3 regions of the Mesorhizobium sp. M0062 genome follow, and region 3 is predicted to be linked to each of the others. Evidence: predicted binding sites of a transcription regulator. Region 3 holds the regulator's gene; each other region holds the start of a gene.
The links. Region 3 encodes PhoB, which activates phosphate uptake and scavenging genes when phosphate is short. Its sites were predicted from a motif close to TGTCATNNANCTGTCAT; they were not measured.

Region 1 (7,472 bases), on a different contig from region 3:
GGCAATCTTTGCCGGGGCAGACACCACATATATTAGGTGATTAGGTCCGCCGCACGAAATCTAGTTATTTCCCGACTACAATTACCTCATGTGTTGACTCGGTGACAAGAGTCCCAGGTGCAACACGAATCGGTTTTTTAGGTTTTCCCCAACTTGCCCGGTCGCTTATGAGCCGGCGTCTCGTCGGGAGCTTGCCGCGCGCCTCTGCGCGACGTTTTCGTTGACTTCATGGCCGAAAAACACGATAAGCCGCAAAGGCCGCCGCTTTGGCGGCTTTTTTGATTTTTCCGGTACCGGAGACGCATATAATGAGCGGTTCGGCGCTTTACGAGACCTTTGCCCGCGCCCCTTTGGCCTTCGACCATGGCGAAGGCACCTGGCTGGTTACCGACAAGGGCGAGCGATATCTCGATTTCGCTGGCGGCATCGCGGTCAATTCGTTGGGCCACAGCCATCCGCATCTGGTCTCGGCGCTGACCGAACAGGCGGCCAAGCTCTGGCACGTCTCCAATCTCTACGAGATCCCGGGGCAGGCCCGGCTCGGCGAGCGGCTGGCTGACGCCACCTTCGCCGACAAGGTGTTCTTCACCAATTCCGGCGCCGAGGCGCTCGAATGCGCGATCAAGACGGCGCGGCGCTACCAGTTCGTCAAGGGCCATCCCGAGCGCTTCCGGGTCATTACCTTCGAAGGCGCCTTCCACGGCCGCACGCTGGCGACCATCGCCGCCGGCGGCCAGTACAAATATCTCGAAGGCTTCGGCCCCAAGGTCGAAGGCTTCGACCAGGTCGGCTTCGACGACATCGACGCCGCCGAGAAGGCGATCACACCAGAGACCGCCGCGATCCTGATCGAACCGGTACAGGGCGAGGGCGGCATCCGCCCGGTGCCGACGCAATCCTTGAAGCGGCTGCGGCAGCTCTGCGACCAGCATGGCCTGCTGCTGATCTTCGATGAGGTCCAGTGCGGTATCGGTCGCACCGGAAAGCTGTTCGCGCATGAATGGACCGGCGTGACGCCCGACATCATGGCGATTGCCAAGGGCATTGGCGGCGGCTTCCCGATGGGCGCGTGCCTCGCCACCGACGACGCTGTCGTCGGCATGACGGCAGGCGTGCATGGCACCACTTTCGGCGGCAATCCGCTGGCCATGGCGGTCGGCAACGCTGTGCTCGACGTCGTGCTGGAAGACGGCTTCCTCGAAGACGTCCAGCGCAAGGCATTGCTGATGAAGCAGGGCCTGGCGGCGGTCGCCGACGAATTTCCTGATGTCATCGAAGGCATCAGGGGCAGCGGCCTGATGCTTGGCCTGAAATGCGCCATGCCCAACACCAAGGTCAACATGGCGCTGCGCGACCAGCATCTGCTGGCGGTGCCGGCAGGCGACAACGTCATTCGTCTGCTGCCGCCGCTGACCGTCACCGACGCCGAGATCGGCGAAGCGCTCGATCGCATCCGCGCCGGCGCCAAGGGCCTGACCGACGCCATCGCCGCGGCCGCCGCGAAGTAATCCCGAGAACCATTCCCGATGAGCCTTCGCCATTTCACCGATCTTTCCGCCGTTTCCGAAGGCGATCTGCGCCTGATGCTGGACGATGCGGTGGTGCGCAAGGCGCGCCTCAAGGCCGGCGAACGGACCAAACCGCTCGAAGGCAAGGTGCTGGCCATGATCTTCGACAAGCCGTCGACGCGCACGCGCGTGTCCTTCGACGTCGGCATGCGACAGCTCGGCGGCGAGACCATCATGCTGACCGGCACCGAAATGCAGCTCGGCCGCTCCGAGACCATTGCCGACACCGCCAAGGTGCTGTCGCGCTATGTGGACGCCATCATGATCCGCACCACGTCGCATGAGCGGCTGCTCGAGCTGACCGAGAATGCCACGATTCCGGTCATCAACGGGCTGACCGACGACACCCATCCCTGTCAGCTGATGGCCGACATCATGACCTTCGAGGAGCATCGCGGTCCGGTTGCCGGCAAGACCATCGCCTGGACCGGCGACGGCAACAACGTGCTGCATTCGCTGCTCGAGGCCTCGGCGCGGTTCCGCTTCAACCTCAATGTCGCCGTACCGGAAGGCAGCGAGCCGGCGCAGAAGCACATCGACTGGTCGAAGACCAATGGCGGCAAGCTGCACTTCACCCGCTCGCCCGAAGAGGCCGTCGACCAGGCCGACTGCATCGTCACCGACTGCTGGGTGTCGATGGGCCAGGAACACCGCGCCCGCGGCCATAATGTCTTCTCGCCCTATCAGGTCAATGCGGCGCTGATGGCCAGGGCCAAGCCCGACGCCCTGTTCATGCACTGCCTGCCGGCCCATCGTGGCGAGGAAGTGACCGACGAGGTCATCGACGGTCCGCATTCGGTGGTCTTCGACGAAGCCGAGAACCGGCTCCACGCCCAGAAGGCGGTTTTGGCCTGGTGTCTGGGCGCTTGATCTCCAGGCGCTTGATCTCCAAGCGCTTGATCCGGGGCGGCGCGATGCCTATTTGCGCCCCATCACGCAAATCAAGCGCGTTTGGACGCATGCACCCCTCCGGGCCGCATGGCCGCGCCCTGGAGCTTTGTCATGTTGGAAACGCATCAAGTGACTGAACATCACCCCAAACTCGGCGAGTTCGGCTATGCCGGCGACGATCATGTCGTGCCCTTCGAGGTAGGCCCGCTCGACGTGCGCGGCCGCACCGTGCAGCTCGGGCCGATGCTCGACGCCATCCTCAACCGTCATGACTATCCCGAGCCGGTCGCCCGCCTGCTGGCGGAAGCCTGTGTGCTGACGGTGCTGCTCGGCACTTCGCTCAAATTTGAAGGCAAGTTCATCCTGCAGACCCGCACCGACGGGCCTGTCGACATGCTGGTCGCGGATTTCTCCACGCCTTCGGCATTGCGCGCCTATGCGCGCTTCGATGCCGACCGGCTGGAGGCCCTGGTGGCCGCAGGCCAGACCTCGCAGCAGACGCTGCTGGGCAGCGGCGTTTTGGCGCTGACCATCGACCAGGGCGCGCACACGCAGCGCTATCAGGGCATCGTCCAGCTCGACGGCGAGACGCTGGAAGACGCCGCGCGCACCTATTTCCGCCAGTCGGAGCAGATCCCGACCGACCTCCGGCTGTCGGTGGCCAAGCTGCTGACGCCCGGCCCCGGCGGTGCGCGCGAGCAGTGGCGCGCCGGCGGTATCCTGGCGCAGTTCCTGCCGCAGTCACCCGAGCGCATGCGCGTGCCGGACATTTCGGGCGGCGACGGCGATCCGCGTGACGTGACGCAGGAGCCGGCCGACAATTCGTGGCGCGAGCTGGTGGCGCTGCTCGGCACCATCGAGCCGACCGAGCTGATCGACCCGACCATCGGCGCCGAGCGGCTGCTCTACAGGCTGTTCCACGAACATGGCGTGCGCGTCTTCGGCGGCGTGCCGGTCGCCGACCAATGTTCCTGCTCAAGGGACAAGATACGCGGCATCCTCGAGGGGTTTTCCGCGCAGGAGATCAAGGACAGCACCGAAGATGGCGGCATCCACGTCGCCTGCGAGTTCTGCTCGAAGCAGTACGACTTCGACCCGGCGGAGTTTGCAGCTCAGTAGCATCTCTTCCTTCTCCCCGTTCACGGGGAGAAGGTGCCTGAAGGGCGGATGAGGGGCAGCGCGAACTTTGGTGAATGGCCGCGCATAGCCTACGTCATGTGCGTGGAAGATGACCTCATGAGTCTGGCGCTGCCCCTCATCGCCCTGCCGGGCATTTCTCCCCGTATAGTGACGGGGAGAAAACCCCTAATTCACCGTCGGTCGGGTCCCCGGCAGATCCAGCGAAAACGCGGGAATAGCGACGTCGAACGTCTCGCCCTTTTTGTTGCGCATGGTGTAGTGGCCGACCATGAAGCCGGACGGCGTCGAGAGCGGGCAGCCTGACGTGTATTGATAGCTGTCGCCGGGATTGAGCTCAGGCTGGTCGCCGACCACGCCGGCGCCGCGCACTTCCTCGACCCGGCCGCTGCCGTCGATGATGTGCCAGTAACGCGCCATAAGCTGCACGAAATCGTCCGACTGGTTGTCGATGGTCACCTGGTAGCCCCAGACATAACGGTTCTCCGCCGGGTCCGAGCGGTCCTCCAGGTAGAACGGTCTGACCTGCACTTCGATGTTGCGCGTGACGGCGCGATACATGGGCTGCTCCGGTTGCGCGGCAAGGAACATTTGTCGCGCTATGCGGTTTGATACGCGCACAACGGCATGTCCTGCCAGCCTCAAAGCGGAGGTGCCGACAAACAATGTCATTTAAGTGACACATGACAGTGTTGGTGTGCGCAAACCTTGCCGGCGACTCAAGGCCCATCTGTCGACTGACAAAGCAGCCGCGAGCGGCCTTTCCGGAGTGACCAGATCTCATGGAACTAGCTCTCACAGCCGCCTTCGCTTCCTCCGCTTTGCTTCTTTCCAATCTCGCCAGCATCCTGCTTGCTTCGTCGAAACTGCAAGCGCGTCGCCTTATCCCTCCGCCGTCCGACGAGCAGCCACCGGTCTCGATCGTCGTGCCGTCGCGCGGCGTGGAGCCGTTCACACAAGAGACGCTGCATCGAGCCTTCTCGCTCGACTGGCCGCGCTACGAACTGATCTTCTGCGTCGCTCACGCCGACGATCCCGTCGTCAAACTGATAAACAGGGCGATCGTCCTGTTTCCCAACGTGCCGGCCCAGTTGCTGATCGGCGACGACCGCGTCAGCAGCAACCCGAAGCTCAACAACTGCGTCAAGGGCTGGGAAGCGGCGCGCAATCATTGGGTTATTCTGGCGGATTCCAACGTGCTGATGCCTAGGGATTACGTCCAGCACCTGATGGCGGCCTGGCGGACCAATACCGGGCTTATCTGCTCGACGCCGATCGGCTCGCGGCCGGATGGCTTCTGGGCCGAGGTCGAATGCGCGTTCCTCAACACGCTGCAGGCGCGCTCGCAATATGCCGGCGAGGCGCTTGGCCTCGGCTTTGCCCAGGGCAAGAGCATGCTGTGGAACAAGCCGATGCTCGATACCAATGGCGGTATCCGCGCGCTGGCCGCCGAGATCGCCGAGGATGCTGCTGCAACCAAGCTGGTCAACGGACTGGGCCTGCGCGTCAATCTCGTTGCCTCGCCTTTCGAGCAACCACTGGGGCAGCGCCGACTTGCCGACATCTGGTCGCGTCAGGCGCGCTGGGCGCGGTTGCGCCGCGTCACTTTCCCGCTGTTTTTCGCACCCGAGATCCTGACCGGCGTCGCCGTGCCGTTGGCGTTGGCGCTGGTGGCGGCAGCAAGTGCCGGCGTCAGCCTGCCGGCCACGGTGTTGGCCGTGCTGGCGGCGGCCTACATTCCCGAATGCGCGCTGGCCGCGGCCAAGGGCTGGCACCTGTCGCTGCGCATGGTCCCGGCGATGATGGTCCGCGACATGATGCTTCCCGCCATCTGGGCGCGCGGCTGGCTGAGCGGCGCCGTCGATTGGCGCGGCAACACCATGATCATCGGCACCAAGGCAGCCGAGCTGGAAGAGGCCTCGTCGGGAGCGTGACGCCTCGCGGCCTACCCGGCTGCCTTCAGTGCCTGCGCAACGTCCTCCAGCAGATCGTCCGTATCCTCAAGACCGACCGACAGCCTGAGCGTTCCCGGCTCGATGCCAAGCTCGGCGCGAGCTTCGTCGCTGAGGTTCTTGTGCGTGGTGGTCGCCGGATGGGTGATCAGGCTCTTGGCGTCGCCGAGATTGTTGGAGATCAGCACGATGTCGAGCGCGTTCTGCAAGGCGAAGGCCGCCTGCTTGCCGCCCTTCACGTCGAGGCAGATCAGCGTCGATCCGCCCGTCATCTGCTTCTTGACGATGTCGGCCTGCGGGTGGTCGGCGCGGCCGGGATAGATGACGCGGGCGATTTCCGGCCGTCCTGCCAGGAAATCCGCGATCTTGGCCGCGCTTTCAGTCTGCTGGCGCACCCGAACCGGCAGCGTCTCCAGGCCCTTGAGCAACGTCCAGGCGTTGAACGGCGACAGGCTCGGGCCGGTATGGCGGAAATAGTCGTGCAAATTCTCGTCGATCCATTTCTTGTCCGACAGGATGATGCCGCCGAGACAGCGTCCCTGGCCGTCAATGTGCTTGGTCGCGGAGTAGACGACGATATGGGCGCCGAGCTGCAAGGGCTTCTGCTGCAAGGGCGTGGCAAAGACATTGTCGACGATCAGCCTGGCGCCGATCGAGGTGGCGAGCGCCGCCACCGCTGCGATGTCGACCACTTCAAGCGTCGGATTGGTCGGGCTTTCCAGGAAGAACAGTTTCGTGTTCGGCCGCACCGCCTTTTCCCAGTTGGCGATGTCGGTGCCGTCGACCAGCGTTGCCTCGATGCCGTATTTCGGCGCCAGCGTCTCCACCACCCAGCGGCAGGAGCCGAACAGCGCGCGCGCCGCAACGATATGGTCGCCGGCCTTGGCGCTGCACAGGAGCGCTGCCGTCACCGCCGCCATGCCCGACGCCGTGGCGCGGGCATCTTCGGCACCCTCCAGCGCGCACATGCGCTTTTCGAACATGTCGACGGTAGGGTTGGCGTAGCGCGAATAGATGAAGCCCGGCTCCTCGCCCTTGAAACGGGCTTCCGCGGCCTGCGCCGTCTCGTAGACATAGCCTTGGGTGAGGTACATCGCTTCGGACGTCTCGCCGAACTGGGAACGCAGCGTTCCCCCGTGCACGAGTGCGGTCTGAGGTTTCCAGTTACGCTTCTTGGTGCTCATCGCTTTTGTTCCAGACACAAAAAAACCGGCCGCGAAAGTCGCAACCGGTCCATATGGCCTTGCGGCCCGACGGTCCTTTAGCGACTTGTTTAACGTGGCTGCAAGCCGACCGGCCAAATCACCACGGGATAACGACCCTTTAGACCTCACCTGCGCTTGCGTCAATTGCCGGCTTCATTAAGAGGTTTGTACCAGGCAGGTTCCGCAATAATATCCAGCGGTTTTGCGGCAAGAACCTGCCACAAAGAGACCGACCTTGGAGCGGAGCCAGCCTTTTGCGGCAGACAGGCATTCTTCCCGATCAGGACATTTCCGCGCTGTTTCAGTCCGGCGCGCTGAAGTCGCCGCGCGCGCTCGATGTCGACCAGGTGCAGCCGGCGAGCCTCGATCTCAGGCTCGGCGACAAGGCTTTTCGCGTGCGCGCCTCCTTCCTGCCGGGTCCCGATCATCTGGTGGCCGACAAGCTTCACCGGCTGAAATTGCACGAATTCAGTCTCGCCGAGGGCGCGGTGCTGGAAACCGGCTGCGTCTACATCGTGCCGCTGCTCGAAAGCCTGGCGCTGCCCGCAAATGTGTCGGCCTCGGCCAACCCGAAGAGCTCGACCGGCCGGCTCGACATCTTCACCCGGGTGATGACCGATCGCGGCCATGAGTTCGACAAGATCGCCCCCGGCTATCACGGGCCGCTTTATCTCGAAGTCAGTCCGCGCACCTTCCCGATCGTCGTACGCGCCGGATCG
Region 2 (7,472 bases), on a different contig from region 3:
ACCGGCTGGAAGAGCACCAGAAGGGCAAGATCATCGTCGACGGCAAGGAACTCACCAACGATCTCAAGAAGATCGACGAGGTGCGCCGCGAGGTCGGCATGGTGTTCCAGCACTTCAACCTGTTCCCGCATCTGACCATCCTGGAGAACTGCACGCTGGCGCCGATCTGGGTGCGCAAGACGCCGAAGAAGCAGGCCGAGGAAATCGCGATGCACTTCCTCAAGCGCGTCAAGATCCCCGAACAGGCCAACAAATATCCGGGCCAGCTGTCGGGCGGCCAGCAGCAGCGCGTGGCGATCGCGCGTTCGCTGTGCATGAACCCGCGCATCATGCTGTTCGATGAGCCGACCTCGGCGCTCGATCCAGAAATGATCAAGGAAGTGCTGGAGACGATGGTGGGCCTGGCCGAGGAAGGCATGACCATGCTGTGCGTCACTCACGAAATGGGCTTTGCCCGCAAGGTCGCCAACCGGGTGATCTTCATGGATCAGGGCCAGATCGTCGAACAGAACACGCCGGCCGAGTTCTTCGACCATCCGCGCCACGAGCGCACGAAGCTGTTTCTGTCGCAGATCCTGCACTGAGCATTTTCATGCGAACCAAAAGAGCCCGGCCGTAATGCGGCCGGGCTCTTTTGCTATCTGGGGTCGGGGTTGATCTTCTCCATTGAAACACAAAGCCGCCGCCGCATGAGAAAAGCCCTGCGTTTCGTGGCCATGCTGATTATCGTGGTCGCGCTCGCTGCCACGCTCGGCACGCTGGTGCCGCGTCCGCTGTGGCCGGCGTCAGCGGCGGGTGAGGGCACGCGCCATATTCTGGTGCTGGAGAATCCGATCCACACCGACATCGCCATTCCCGTCGATGACGAGGTGCGCCGGCGCTTCCATTTCCTGGTCGCTGCCGGCATCCCTGTCGACGCCCCGGAAGTGAGCTACATCGTCTTTGGCTGGGGCGGCCGGGCCTTCTATCTGGAGACGCCGAGCTGGTCGCAGCTGAAAGCAGTGCCCGTCCTCAAGGCGCTGACACTGGACGCCTCGGTCATGCATGTCGATATCGCCGGGGCCATCGCCGAGCCGCACCCTGCTGTCACCGGTTTCGACATCGATGAGGAACGTTTTGCAGCGCTGCTCGACTATATCGACGCGAGTTTCCAGCAAGGGCCGCATGGTCCGGTCGTCATCGAGAACGCCGCCTATTCCAGCTTCGACCGCTTCTTCGAGGCGAACGGCCATTTCAACGCGCTTGTCGGCTGTAACACCTGGACAGCCGCCGGCCTGCGCACCGCCGGCCTGCGCACCGGCTGGTGGAACCCGCTGCCGGCCTCGCTGGGCTTGTCGATGCGGTTTTATAACTAGCAGTCCTTCATCGCACCGCGACAGTGTTGGATCTTTTGAAGTCAGCGGGACAGCACCCCCCTCTGGCCTGCCGGCCATCGCCCCCGCAAGGGGGGAGATCAGCCGTTTTGCCCGCGGCGCTCCTGCTGCGACGCCGGCGATTTTGGCGAAGGCGACGGCGACATCCAATCTCCCCCCTTGCGGGGGAGATGTCCGGCAGGACAGAGGGCGGTGGGAAGGATCGCTAAGTCGACGATCTAGACTGCCGAGCGTCCGCTCGCCATCCATAGAGCCAGTCGAGGTCGGCGGCGAGCTTGTCGGGCGAGCGCATGGCCAGGAACAGATTGCGGGCGATTGCCACCGGGCCGGCAGCATGCCAGGCGAGGCGGTTTACGGCCCCACGACGCGCGGCCTTGGCGACACGCGGCCGCCGAAGATTTTCCCAGATTTGAAAACTTCTGGGCAGATCGCCAGGGAAATCGGCGATAGCGTCGGCAAGCGTGATGGCATCTTCGATCGCCATTGCCGCGCCCTGTGCGGCAAACGGCGTCATCGCATGCGCGGCGTCGCCGATCAGCGCGATGCCCTGCGGGCTCGTCCACCGCTGTTGTTCGACGGTGTGGATCGGAAAGGCCGTCCATGGGCCGGCCAGTGCCACAAGCTTCGTCAGGCCCGGCGCGGTGCCGCGCAGGGCAGCCGTGAGGATCGCGGGATCGGCATGGTCCGACCAACCTTCGGCCATGCGCTCGCCCTTGGTGAAGGCGGCGAGATTGAAGGCCCGGCCTTTGCTGACGGGATAGGCGACCATGTGGAAGCCTGGATGCAGGAACGTGGTGACGCAGTCGGCGGCGCCGATCGCGACAAAGGCTTCGCCGGAGGCGCTCTCGGCCGCGATCGTGACTCGCCAGGCGAGTTCGCCCGAAAAACGGCTTTTGACGAAGTCCTCGCCTGCGAGTTGCGCCCTGACCGCCGACCAGACGCCGTCGGCGCCGACCAGCAGTTTGCCGCGTGCCTCGATCTCGCGGCCGTCCACTTCGGCGGTCACGGCGACATATTGCGCGTCTTTGACGATGCCGGTCACGCGGGCGCCGGTGATGAGCTCAATCTGCGGCCGTTCAGCCATTTGCGCCAACAGCGCTGCCTGCACATCTGCGCGATGGGCGACAAGATAGGGCGCCTGCCAGCGCGCTTCGGCGGCGTGCCCGAGCGGTACCCGCGCCAGTTCGCGCAGCGTCCGGGCGTCCTTGAGCACGACCGCTTCCGACCGCAACGCTGCCGGCAACAGCCGGTCGAGCGCGCCGAGTTTTCGAAGAATGCGTGTTGCGTTGGGCGAAAGCTGGATGCCGGCGCCGGCCGCTTCTAGGTGCTGTGCCTGTTCGATAAGCTTTACCGGATAACCCCGTCCGGCGAAGGCAAGGGCGGCGGTCAGCCCGGCGATGCCGGCCCCGGCGATTATGACCTGCCGGGACCTTATGTCTTCCATCGGGCTTGTCGCGGAAGGATCAGGCGGCCTGGTCGATATAAAGGCAACCAGCCGGCAGCGTTTCCGTCGCCCTCAGCTTCGCCGAATAGCGGTAGAGCGTCGAGCAATACGGGCAGACCTTTTCATTGTCGTCGCCCATGTCGAGGAACACATGTGGGTGGTCGAAGGGCGGGTTGGCGCCGGTGCACATGAATTCCTTGACGCCGATGTCGATTGCCGGATGGCCCGCATCGTTCTGGAAATGGGGAATGGAACCGCCTGCCATCGTCGTCTCCTTGATCTCGTCGAAAAGCATCTGGAACATAACAGGCCTGTTTGCAAGATCGATGAAATGAAACTGTCGCAAAAGCCTGTCAGAGGATACGGTGAGCCGGTTAAGTGCATGTCCCTGAAATCGGAATGGTTTTCGCCGAAGGGTCATGCGTTACAAAAGCGTGTTAGAGGCATGGCACGTCCAGCGGCGCTCCAAGGGACGGTTGGCGGGGAAGAGCAGGAACCATGAACGAACTGAAGCCGGTGCAGAGCGAATTCATCAATGTCGAGGTGGCGAGCCCCGACGGCGGCAACCCCGATAGGTTCGTCAACCGTGAGTTCTCCTGGCTGCAGTTCAACCGGCGTGTGCTCGAGGAATCGCAGAACGAGCACCATCCGCTGCTCGAACGCGTCCGTTTCCTGTCGATTTCGGCCGCCAATCTCGATGAATTCTTCATGGTCCGCGTCGCCGGCCTTGCGGGCCAGGTGCGCGAAGGCATTGCGCTCAAGAGCCCCGACGGCCGCACGCCGGAGCAGCAGCTGGAACAATTGCTGCGCGAGGTCGAGCGGCTGCAGGAGGACCAGCAGAACAGCCTTTCGGCGCTGATGTTGCTGCTCAACAAGGAAGGCATTGAGAGCATCACCCGCGACGCACTGACCAAGGATGAAAAAGTCTGGCTGGAAGACCATTTCCAGGACCAGGTTTTCCCGGTGCTGACTCCACTGTCGATCGACCCGGCGCATCCGTTTCCGTTCATTCCCAATCTCGGCTTCTCGATGGCGCTGCAATTGCGCCATCGCAAGAATGGCGAGGAGATGAGCGCGCTTCTGCGCCTGCCGGTGGCGCTGAAGCGCTTCATCCGTCTGCCCGACCGCAAGCAGCACGTTCGCTTCATTCCGTTGGAGGAGGCTGTCGGCCTCTATATCGGCAAGCTGTTCCCCGGCTATGAGGTCAAGGGTTCCGGCACGTTCCGCATCATCCGGGACAGCGATATCGAGGTCGAGGAAGAGTCGGAAGATCTCGTGCGCCTGTTCGAGACGGCGCTGAAGCGGCGCCGCCGCGGTTCGGTCATCCGCATCGAATTCGACAAGTCGATGCCCGGCGAATTGCGCGAGTTCGTCGCCGGCGAGCTTGGCGTCTCTTCGAGCCGCATCAGCGTTCTGACCGGCCCGCTGGCGCTCAGCCAGATTTCCGAGATCGTCGCCGTGCCGCGCGACGACCTGAAGTTCACCCCCTACAATCCACGCTTTCCCGAGCGCATTCGCGAGCATGGCGGCGACTGTTTCGCGGCCATCCGCGAGAAGGACATCGTCGTCCACCACCCCTATGAATCCTTTGACGTGGTGGTCCAGTTCCTGCGCCAGGCGATGGCCGACCCGGAGGTGGTGGCGATCAAGCAGACGCTCTACCGCACCTCCAACGACAGCCCGATCGTGCGCGCCTTGGTCGACGCGGCCGAGGCCGGCAAATCGGTAACCGCCCTGGTCGAGCTCAAGGCGCGCTTTGACGAGGAAGCCAACATCCGCTGGGCGCGCGACCTCGAACGCGCCGGCGTCCAGGTCGTGTTCGGCTTCCTCGAACTCAAAACCCATGCGAAAATGTCGCTTGTGGTGCGGCGCGAGGACGGCAAGCTGCGCAACTATGTCCATCTCGGCACCGGCAACTACCATCCGGTGACCGCGCGCATCTACACCGACCTGTCCTTCTTCACCACCGATCCGACGATCGCGCGCGATGTCGCCCAGCTGTTCAACTTCATCACCGGCTATGCCGAGCCGACGGATGAGATGCGGATCGCCATCTCGCCGTTTACGCTGCGCAGCCGTATCCTCAAGCACATTGCCGACGAGGTCGCCTACGCGCTGGCTGGCCGTCCGGCGCGCATCTGGATGAAGATGAACGCGCTCGTCGACCCCAACATCATCGACGCGCTCTATGACGCCAGCCGTGCCGGCGTCGAGATCGATCTCGTCGTGCGCGGCATCTGCTGCCTGCGGCCGCATGTGCCCGGCCTGTCGGAAAACATCAGGGTCAAGTCGATCGTCGGCCGCTTCCTCGAACACAGCCGCATCTATTGCTTCGGCAACGGCCATGGCCTGCCGTCGGACGAGGCGATCGTCTACATCGCCTCGGCCGACTTGATGCCACGTAATCTCGACCGCCGCGTCGAGACCATGGTGCCGATCACCAATCCAACGGTGCATGAACAGATCCTTGGCCAGATCATGCTGGGCAACATCATGGACAACCAGCAAAGTTTCGACGTATTGGCTGACGGAACCTCCCGGCGCGTCGTGCTGGAGGAGGGTGAGGAACCGTTCAACGCGCAGGAATATTTCATGACCAATCCGAGCCTGTCGGGACGGGGTGACGCGCTGAAGTCGCATGCGCCCAAGCGCATCGCGCAGTTCAAGCGTCGCAAGAAGAACACCGGCTGATGATTTCAACGTCCCAAGGCCGGCTGCAGGATCGCCGGCCGCTGTCCATCATCGACATCGGCTCGAACTCGATCCGCCTTGTCGTCTATGAAGGGTTGGCGCGCTCGCCGACCTTGCTGTTCAACGAAAAGATGCTGGCCGGCCTCGGCCGCGGCATCGTTTCGACCGGCAAGCTCGACCCCGAGGCGGTGACGCGCTCGATGGAGGAGTTCCGCCGTTTCCGCGCGCTCTCCGACCAGGCGGGTGCGGAGCACATGTTTGTGCTGGCAACGGCCGCGGCCCGCGAAGCGATCAACGGACCCGACTTCATCCATCGCGCCCAGGATGTGCTCAAGACCGAGATCCGCGTGCTCACTGGCCGGCAGGAGGCCCATTATTCGGCGCTTGGCGTCATTTCGGGCTTCCACCCCGCCGATGGCATTGCCGGCGATCTTGGCGGCGGCAGCCTGGAGCTTATCGACATCAATGGCGAGGCGATCGGCGACGGCATCACGCTGCCGTTGGGTGGCCTGCGGCTGCAGGACATGGCCAGGAATTCGCTCGCCCAGGCGGCAAAGATCACCCGCGACGAACTGGCGCGCGCCAAAATGTTGAAGGGCGGGCAGGGACGGCCCTTCTACGCCGTTGGCGGCACCTGGCGAAACCTTGCCCGGCTGCACATGGAAATGACCAACTACCCGCTTGGCGTCATGCACCACTATGAGATCGGTGTCGACAGCGCCGCCAATTTCCTGAAGCAGGTGGCGAAAGGCGAGATCGAGAAGGTCAAGGGCATCGAAGGCGTGTCGAAGAACCGCCGTTCACTGCTGCCCTATGGCGCGGTCGTGCTGCAGGAGATCATGGCGGCGATGCAGCCGTCGAAGATCATCGTCTCGGCATTGGGAGTGCGCGAAGGCTTTCTCTATTCGCTGCTCGACCCGGCCGAGCAGAAGGCCGATCCGCTGGTCTCCGCTTCGGAGGAACTGGCGCGGCTGCGGTCGCGCTCGGTCACCCATGCGCATGAGCTTGTCGAATGGACGGACAAGACCTTTGCCGCCTTCGGCATCGACGAGACGGAGGATGAGGCGCGCTATCGCCACGCTGCCTGTCTGCTGGCCGATATAGGCTGGCGCGCACACCCGGAATATCGCGGCAAGCAGTCGCTCAACATCATTGCCCACGCCTCCTTCATTGGCGTCGATCACCCCGGCCGTGCCTTCCTGGCGCTGGTCGGCCTGTTCCGCCACGAAGGCGTGTTCAACGATGCGGCGCCGGAAATCCGCGGCCTGGCGACGCCGCGCTATCTCGAGCGAGCCCGCATCCTGGCGGCGGTGCTGCGCGTCGTCTATCTGCTGACTGCGGCCATGCCCGGCGTCATGCCGCGGCTGAAATGGGAAAACCGCGGCAATGGCACGTTGGCGCTGGTGCTGCCGGCCTCACTTTCCGATCTTTACGGCGAACGCCCGGCCGGACGGCTGGCGCAACTGGCGCGGATCACCAACCGCCGGCTGGTGCTGGCGGTCGAGGGTGGGCAGAGCGTGTCGGTGAAGTAGGCGCGGCCTGACAGCAAAACCATGTCGTCGTCGGCCTCGCGTTCGAGGACCGGCTTCCTCAATCCGTCGCTGCTTCGCACCGCCACCTCCCCCTCCGGAGGGAAAGGAAGGGAGCCTCGTTGGAAAGCGTTGGCGGCAATAGGCTCGAGCCCTTCCTCTACCCCGTCGATCGGGGGAGAGGTGGCTCGGCGGAGCCGAGACGGAGTGGGGGTCGACCTGCCTCGGCGAGGGATCAACCTGGGACGATATTTGACGATATCAGACCGCGGCGCGGCGCCCGTCGATCGACAAGGCCCCGGCGCCGGCCATGGCTAGCGCCAGGAATCCACCGGCGATAGCAATATCCTTCATCAGCATCTGCTGGTGCAGGAAGGTGAGCATCGGGTCATCGCCGCCCTGGCCGTAGTGGCCGATGGAGCCTGCAACGATGCA
Region 3 (7,472 bases):
CATCCCCCTGGACACGATGGCGGGCGCCGTCGCGCGACCGCGCCGCGACATCGGGCTGAAGGCGCGCTATGCCGCCGAACGCCGGTTCCGCATCTATGGCGTGATTGCGATCTCGGTGGGCCTGGCGTTCCTGGCCATCATGCTGATCACCATCGTCTCGAAAGGCTACACCGCCTTCTGGCAGACGACGGTGACGCTGCCGGTCACCTTCGACGAGAAGGTGATCGATCCCTCCGGCAAGCGCGCGACCGACCCTACCGTGCTGATCAAGGCGAACTATCCCAAGCTCGCCGAAAACGCGCTGGTGGCCAAGCTCGGCATCGATCCGGCCAACAAGCCGATGATGCTGAAGCTCAAGGGCTTCCTGTCGGAAGGCGCCCGCGTCCATCTGCGCGACATCGTCTCCGCCGATCCGTCGGTGATCGGCAGGACGCGTGACGTCGACATCCTGGCTGCCGCGAACCTCGACTCGGCCTTCAAGGGCCAGATCGACCTCGGCGTCGATGAAGCGCGCCGCAAGGTGTCCAACCAGCAGATCGACTGGATGAACAAGCTTAAAGCCGACGGCGTGATGGCCGAGCATTTCAACACCGGCCTGTTCACCTATGGCGCCTCCAGCCGGCCCGAAACGTCGGGCATGGGCGTGGCGATCATCGGCTCGTTCTACATGATGGTGATCGTGCTGTTGCTGGCGCTGCCGATCGGCGTCGCCGCCTCCATCTATCTGGAGGAGTTCGCCAAGAAGAACCGCTTTACGGACCTGATCGAAGTCAACATCAACAATCTCGCGGCGGTGCCGTCGATCGTCTTCGGTCTGCTTGGCCTTGCCGTGTTCATCAACTTCCTCGGCATGCCGCGCTCGGCTTCCTTCGTCGGCGGCCTGGTGCTGACCTTGATGACATTGCCGACCATAATCATCGCCACGCGCGCCGCCCTCGCCGCGGTGCCGCCGTCTATCCGCTCGGCGGCCCTAGGTCTCGGCGCCTCCAAGATGCAGATGGTGTTCCATCACATCCTGCCGCTTGCCGCCCCAGGCATCCTTACCGGCACCATCATCGGCCTAGCGCGTGCGCTCGGCGAGACAGCACCGCTGCTCTTGATCGGCATGGTCGCTTTCGTCGCCGATTATCCGACGACGCCTTTCGATCCGGCGACCGCGCTGCCGGTTCAGATCTATATGTGGGCAAACGAGGCTGAGCGCGCTTTTGTCGAGCGCATGTCCGGCGCCATCATCATCCTGCTCGTCTTCCTCATGGCCATGAACATCACCGCGATCGTGCTCCGGCGCCGCTTCGAGCGGCGCTGGTAGAAAAAAGGCAATTTGGTATGAACATCATGACCGAACAGTCCCTTGAGAATGCAGTGGGCGACAAAATGAACGCCAAGTCGAACGAAGTCATCAAGATGCGCGGCGACAAGGTCGGCGTCTTCTACGGCGAGAAGCAGGCGTTGTTCGACGTCAATCTCGACGTGCGTCAGAACCAGGTGACGGCGCTGATCGGCCCGTCCGGCTGCGGCAAGTCGACCTTCCTGCGCTGCCTCAACCGCATGAACGACACCATCGATTTGGCGCGGGTGACCGGCAAGATCACGCTCGATGAAGACGACATCTACGACAAGAACATCGATGTCGTCGAACTGCGCGCCCGCGTCGGCATGGTGTTCCAGAAACCCAACCCGTTCCCGAAGTCGATCTACGAGAACGTCGCCTACGGCCCGCGCATCCATGGGCTGGCCAAGCGCAAGTCCGACATGGACCAGATCGTCGAGCAGAGCCTGAAGAAGGCGGCGATCTGGAACGAAGTCAAGGACCGCCTGCAGGAGCCCGGCACCGGCCTGTCCGGCGGCCAGCAGCAGCGCCTGTGCATCGCGCGCGCCATCGCCGTGTCGCCGGAGGTGATCCTGATGGACGAGCCCTGCTCGGCGCTCGATCCGATCGCCACCGCCCGTGTCGAGGAGCTGATCGACGAACTGCGCCAGAACTACACGATCGTCATCGTCACCCACTCGATGCAGCAGGCGGCGCGCGTGTCGCAGCGCACGGCGATGTTCCATCTCGGCTATCTCGTCGAGGAGGGCGCCACCGACAAGATGTTCACCAACCCCGACGACAAGCGCACCCAGGACTACATTACCGGCCGCTTCGGCTGAGCCGTCCGGCGGGTGAATTTTCAGGCACGAGGACCAAGATCATGGGTGAACATACCGTCGCCTCCTTCGATGAAGAGCTCGGGCAGATCAGCAAGCTGATCCGCGACATGGGCGATCTGGCAGGCTCGATGGTCAGCGGCTCGACCAGGGCGCTGCTCAATTCGGACAATGCGCTGGCACAGCGTGTCGTTTCCGACGACGCCATCATGGATGCGCGCCAGCGCGAACTGGACGACCGCGCCATCACGCTGATCGCCAAGCGCCAGCCGATGGCCAACGATCTGCGCGCCGTGGTCGGCTCGATCCGCATGGCCGGCGACCTCGAGCGCATCGGCGACCTCGCCAAGAACATCGCCAAACGCGTCGGCACCGTGGGCTTGAGCGTCACGCCGCGCGACCTCTCGCACTCCATCGACGCCATGGCGCAGCTGGTGCTGATCCAGGTGCAAGGCGTCGTCGAGGAATATGCCGCCACCGATGCGGCAGCGCTTGCAAAACTCAGGAATGACGACGAGCGCATCGACGTCAAATACACGTCCGTGTTTCGTGAGCTCTTGACCTACATGATGGAAGACCCTCGCAACATCACCGCCTGCACGCATCTCTTGTTCTGCGCCAAGAATCTTGAGCGCATCGGCGATCATGTCACCAACATCGCCGAAAATGCGTATTATGTGCTGACCGGCCAGCAACTGCCCGCCAATCGTCCGAAGCAGGACGAGACGGCGATGGCCATGCCGGCCTGATGAGGGTGAACTGCCGATGATCGCGCCACGCATCATGGTCGTGGAGGACGAGGAGCCGCTAGGCGTGCTCCTCCGCTACAACCTCGAATCCGAAGGCTATCACGTCGAGGTGGTGACACGCGGCGACGAGGCCGAGATCCGCCTGCAGGAAAACGTGCCCGATCTCCTGGTGCTCGACTGGATGGTGCCCGCTGTTTCCGGCATCGAGCTCTGCCGGCGGCTTAGAGTGCGGCCCGAAACCGAGCGGCTGCCGATCATCATGCTGACCGCGCGCGGTGAGGAAAGCGATCGCGTGCGCGGCCTGTCCACCGGCGCCGACGACTATCTGGTCAAGCCATTCTCGACGCCGGAGTTCATGGCGCGCGTGAAGGCGCTGCTGCGCCGGGCCAAGCCGGAAGTGCTGTCCAGCGTGCTCAAGGTCGGCGACATCGTGCTCGACCGCGAGTCGCACCGTGTCTACCGCAAGAAGAGCGAGATCAGGCTCGGACCGACCGAGTTCCGGCTGCTCGAATTCATGATGCGGCATCCCGGCCGCGTGTTCTCGCGCAGCCAGCTGCTCGACAATGTCTGGGGCGAGACGATCTACATCGACGAGCGAACCGTCGACGTGCATGTCGGGCGGCTGCGCAAGGCCGTCAACAATGGCCGCATGCCGGATGTCATCCGTACCATTCGCGGCGCCGGCTACGCGATCAGGGAAGACTAGGATCCTGCGCGTCGCGCCGTTGCCGGCCATTCAGGCGACATGCTTGCCGGATTTGGGCTGAATACCCGGCGCAAAAATCTCCTGATCGACGAAGCCGAGCGCGCGCATGGCACAGCCTTCGCGGATCAGCGGCAGCTCGTTGGGTTCGGTGTCGAAGGAGATCGACTTCGAGTGCTGGCCGCCGGCGGTCTGGGCGATCGCTTCGCGCAATGCCGGTTCGATCAGGTCGAAGGCGGCGGCGCTGACGCCGACCATGGCGACGGGGGCCGGGTCGATCAGCGCAAACAGGCTGCCGAGGCCGAAGCCGAGCGCCTCGCCGGCCCTGCGATAGGCTTCGCGCTCCGGTCCGTCCGTCTCTCGCGCACGAGCGGCCAGCGCCCGCATATCAGCGTCGCCGATATCGACCGGCTCGGCATCCTCGCCCATCATTTTGGCGCTGCGCCAGATGGCGTAGTTTCCGGCATAGGCTTCCACGCAGCCGCGCCGCCCGCAGCGGCAGAGCGCGCCGCCCGGACGGTGGATCATGTGGCCGAACTCGCCGCCCGAGGAATGGGTGCCGGTGAACAGTTCGCCTTTCAGCACCAGCCCCATGCCGATGCCGTGCGACAAGAGGATCGCGATGAAATTGTCGCGGTAGCGCTCGGGCTGGCGCCATTGCAGGGCCACCGCCATCATATTGCAGTCGTTCTCCATGGTGGCCGGAATGCCGAATTCCGCTTCCAACATGTCGGCGAAGGCAATGTCGGTCAGTGGCGTGATTGGCGACCACAGCATGGCGCGCGCCTGCGAATCGGTGATGCCCTGGATGCCCATGGCAATGCGGGCGATGCTCTGGACATCGAGGTCGGGATCCTCAAGCCGCCGCCGGACGATTGCTACGCATTCGCCGATCAGCTCGTCGCGCGGCTTGGTCAGCGTGTCCAGCCGGCGCTGTTCCTCGGCGACGACGTGGCCGGCATAGTCGATGACGGTGACGGACAGGAAATTGAGCGACAGCACGACGGTCATCACCGCCGCCGCTTCCGGGTTGAGGCCAAGGCCGACCTGCGGCCGGCCGCGTTTCAGTGCGCCTGTCTCGCCAGGTTTGCCTTCAATCAGGGTGCCTTCTTGAATCAGATCAGACGAGATTGCCGATATGGTCGAGTGGCTGAGGCCGGTGGTCGCCGCAATCTCGGTCCGCGACGGCTGGCCGGCCCGGCGCACGGCCGAAATCACCATGGCACGGTTGCGACGGCGCAGATCGTCGTGGCGGATTCCAACCGACATTTGTTTCCTCCCGGCCTCCTCGCGCCTCATGATAGTGAAGGCGTTCGACGGCACCAGCCAAATATTGGCAGACGCCGGCAGCCCTGTCATTGTTTATTGCGGACCTCGAAAAAAATCGGCAAGGCCATCAGAATCCATCAGAATCGATGTTGACAGCGCCTTATCATTGAACCAGTATTTTTTCGAGGCTCGAAAAAATAGGGCCTCTGTGTGCCGGCCCTCGGGCCAGTTTTGTCGCGCCGCACGCGGCGCAGGGAGGATTATGATGAACAGATTTGCAGCCGCCATGCTGGCGGGTGTCGCCATGTCGCTGGCGCTGATGTCGGTCGCGCAGGCGAAGGACAAGGTCATCGGCGTGTCGTGGTCGAACTTCCAGGAAGAGCGCTGGAAGACCGACGAGGCTGCGATGAAAACGGCGATCGAGGCTGCCGGCGACAAGTACATTTCCGCCGACGCGCAGTCCAATCCCGGCAAGCAGCTGACCGACGTCGAAAGCCTGATCTCGCAGGGCGCCAACTCGCTGATCATCCTGGCGCAGGACGCCTCGGCCATCGGCCCGGCGGTGCAGAAGGCGCTGGACGAAGGCATTCCGGTCGTCGGCTATGACCGCCTGATCGAGAACAAGGACGTCTTTTACCTGACCTTCGACAACAAGGAAGTCGGCCGCATGCAGGCCCGCGAAGTGTTCAAGGCGAAGCCCGAAGGCAACTATGTCTTCATTAAGGGCTCTGGCTCGGATCCGAATGCCGATTTCCTGTTCTCGGGCTCGATGGAAGTGCTCAAGGAAGCCATCGACTCGGGCAAGATCAAGAATGTCGGCGAGGCCTATACCGATGGCTGGCTGCCGGCCAACGCCCAGAAGAACATGGAACAGTTCCTGACCGCCAACGACAACAAAGTCGATGCCGTGGTTGCGGCCAATGACGGCACCGCCGGCGGCGTTGTCGCCGCGCTGACGGCGCAGGGCCTTGCCGGAACGGTTCCGGTCTCGGGCCAGGACGGCGACCATGCCGCCCTGAACCGCATCGCGCTCGGCACGCAGACGGTGTCGGTGTGGAAAGACGCGCGCGAACTCGGCAAGAACGCCGCCGAGATCGCCTCGCAGCTTGCCGATGGCAAGAAGACGGGCGACATTGCCGGCGCCAAGGACTTCACCACGCCTGGCGGCAACACCGTCAAGTCGCTGTTCCTGACCCCCGTCGCGATCACCAAGGACAACCTCAACGTCGTCATCGACGCCGGCTGGATCAAGAAGGACGAAGTCTGCACAGGCGTCGCCGCCGGCAGCGTCGCGGCTTGCAACTGATCTCGACGACTTGAAGAAATGAGGCGCCGCGGCTGTCAAGCCGCGGCGTTTTCTCTACGAGAATTGTGTGTTTCCGCCATCGGCGGCAAACTTCTAGGCTGTGGTCCGGCATCCGCGCCAGACGGCAAGCCGCTGGAGGACATCATGACCGACACGACCTCAAATCCGCAGGCCGATACGGCACGAGCGTCTGAACTCGGCGCGGTCGCCCGGTTCCTGAAAGCGACCGAGCTCGACACGCGCATGCTCGGCATGGTCGGCGCGCTGCTGGTCATCTGGGTCGGCATACATATCCTGTCGGGTGGGCTTTTCCTGACGCCGCGCAATCTTTGGAACCTGTCGGTGCAGACGTCCTCGGTCGCGATCATGGCGACCGGCATGGTACTGGTCATCGTCATGCGCAACATCGACCTTTCGGTGGGCTCCGTCGAAGGCGTGATCGGCATGATCATGGGCGTGGCACAGGCCGAATTCCTCATTCGCGTCATCGGCTTCCAGCTTGGAAACCCCTGGCTCTGGGTCGTCGCGCTTGCCGCCGGCGTGGTGCTTGGTCTGCTGATCGGCGCGTTCCAGGGCTTCATCATCGCCTATATGCAGGTTCCGGCCTTCATCGTGACGCTTGGTGGCCTGCTGGTCTGGCGTGGCATGGCATGGCTCATCACCAGCGGGCGCACGGTCGCGCCACTCGACGCCACCTTCCAGCTGATGGGCGGCGGACCACGCGGCTCGATTGGCGCCGCTGCCAGCTGGATCGTCGGCATCGTCGCCTGCGCGGCGGTCGCCTTCGCGCTGCTCAACGGTCGCTCGCAGCGCAAGCGCTTCAGCTTTCCACTGCGCCCCGTCTGGGCCGAGACCCTGCTTGGCGTGGTCGCTTGCGCGGCCATCCTCGGCGCCGTGTGGATCGCCAATTCCTATCCATGGCCGATCGGCATCGTGCGCCAGTACGCACAGCAGAACGGCATCACCGTTCCCGAAGGCGGGCTGTTCATCGCGCATGGCATCGCCATACCGGTGCTGATGGCGGTGATTGTCGGCATCATCATGACGTTCATCACCAAGCGCACGCGTTTCGGCCGCTATGTCTTCGCCATCGGCGGCAATCCGGAGGCAGCGGAACTCGCCGGCATCAACACGCGCTGGGTGACCATGAAGGTGTTCATGATCATGGGTGTGCTGGCTGCAATCAGCGCGGCGATCTCGTCGGCCCGTCTCAATGCGTCAACCAATGCGCTGGGCACACTGGACGAGCTTTTGGTGATCGCGGCCGCTGTCATCGGCGGCACGTCGCTCGCGGGCG

Region 1: a site for PhoB is predicted at 4,263-4,279, ahead of NKJ64_RS24315 (ceramide glucosyltransferase). Genes of this name have one in related genera too.
Region 2: a site for PhoB is predicted at 3,145-3,161, ahead of NKJ64_RS17180 (RNA degradosome polyphosphate kinase). Genes of this name have one in related genera too.

Annotation. Positions count from the first base shown of each region.
Region 1 covers NZ_JAMYUO010000025.1:52,801-60,272, reverse strand. Annotated here, with positions in the region: gene NKJ64_RS24335 (aspartate aminotransferase family protein) at 309-1,508, shown strand; gene argF (ornithine carbamoyltransferase) at 1,527-2,438, shown strand; gene NKJ64_RS24325 (Hsp33 family molecular chaperone) at 2,547-3,578, shown strand; gene apaG (Co2+/Mg2+ efflux facilitator ApaG/CorD) at 3,765-4,157, opposite strand; gene NKJ64_RS24315 (ceramide glucosyltransferase) at 4,379-5,530, shown strand; gene NKJ64_RS24310 (O-succinylhomoserine sulfhydrylase) at 5,542-6,732, opposite strand; SAM riboswitch at 6,790-6,867, opposite strand; gene NKJ64_RS24305 (2'-deoxycytidine 5'-triphosphate deaminase) at 7,008-7,472, shown strand, end outside.
Region 2 covers NZ_JAMYUO010000013.1:74,235-81,706, reverse strand. Annotated here, with positions in the region: gene NKJ64_RS17200 (amino acid ABC transporter ATP-binding protein) at 1-584, shown strand, start outside; gene NKJ64_RS17195 (TIGR02117 family protein) at 690-1,355, shown strand; gene NKJ64_RS17190 (FAD-dependent monooxygenase) at 1,579-2,817, opposite strand; gene NKJ64_RS17185 (zinc-finger domain-containing protein) at 2,837-3,082, opposite strand; gene NKJ64_RS17180 (RNA degradosome polyphosphate kinase) at 3,316-5,508, shown strand; gene ppx (exopolyphosphatase) at 5,508-7,040, shown strand; gene NKJ64_RS17170 (DoxX family protein) at 7,299-7,472, opposite strand, start outside.
Region 3 covers NZ_JAMYUO010000004.1:52,249-59,720, reverse strand. Annotated here, with positions in the region: gene pstA (phosphate ABC transporter permease PstA) at 1-1,309, shown strand, start outside; gene pstB (phosphate ABC transporter ATP-binding protein PstB) at 1,327-2,151, shown strand; gene phoU (phosphate signaling complex protein PhoU) at 2,193-2,897, shown strand; gene phoB (phosphate regulon transcriptional regulator PhoB) at 2,914-3,603, shown strand; gene NKJ64_RS06350 (ROK family protein) at 3,634-4,869, opposite strand; gene xylF (D-xylose ABC transporter substrate-binding protein) at 5,135-6,175, shown strand; gene NKJ64_RS06340 (sugar ABC transporter permease) at 6,320-7,472, shown strand, end outside.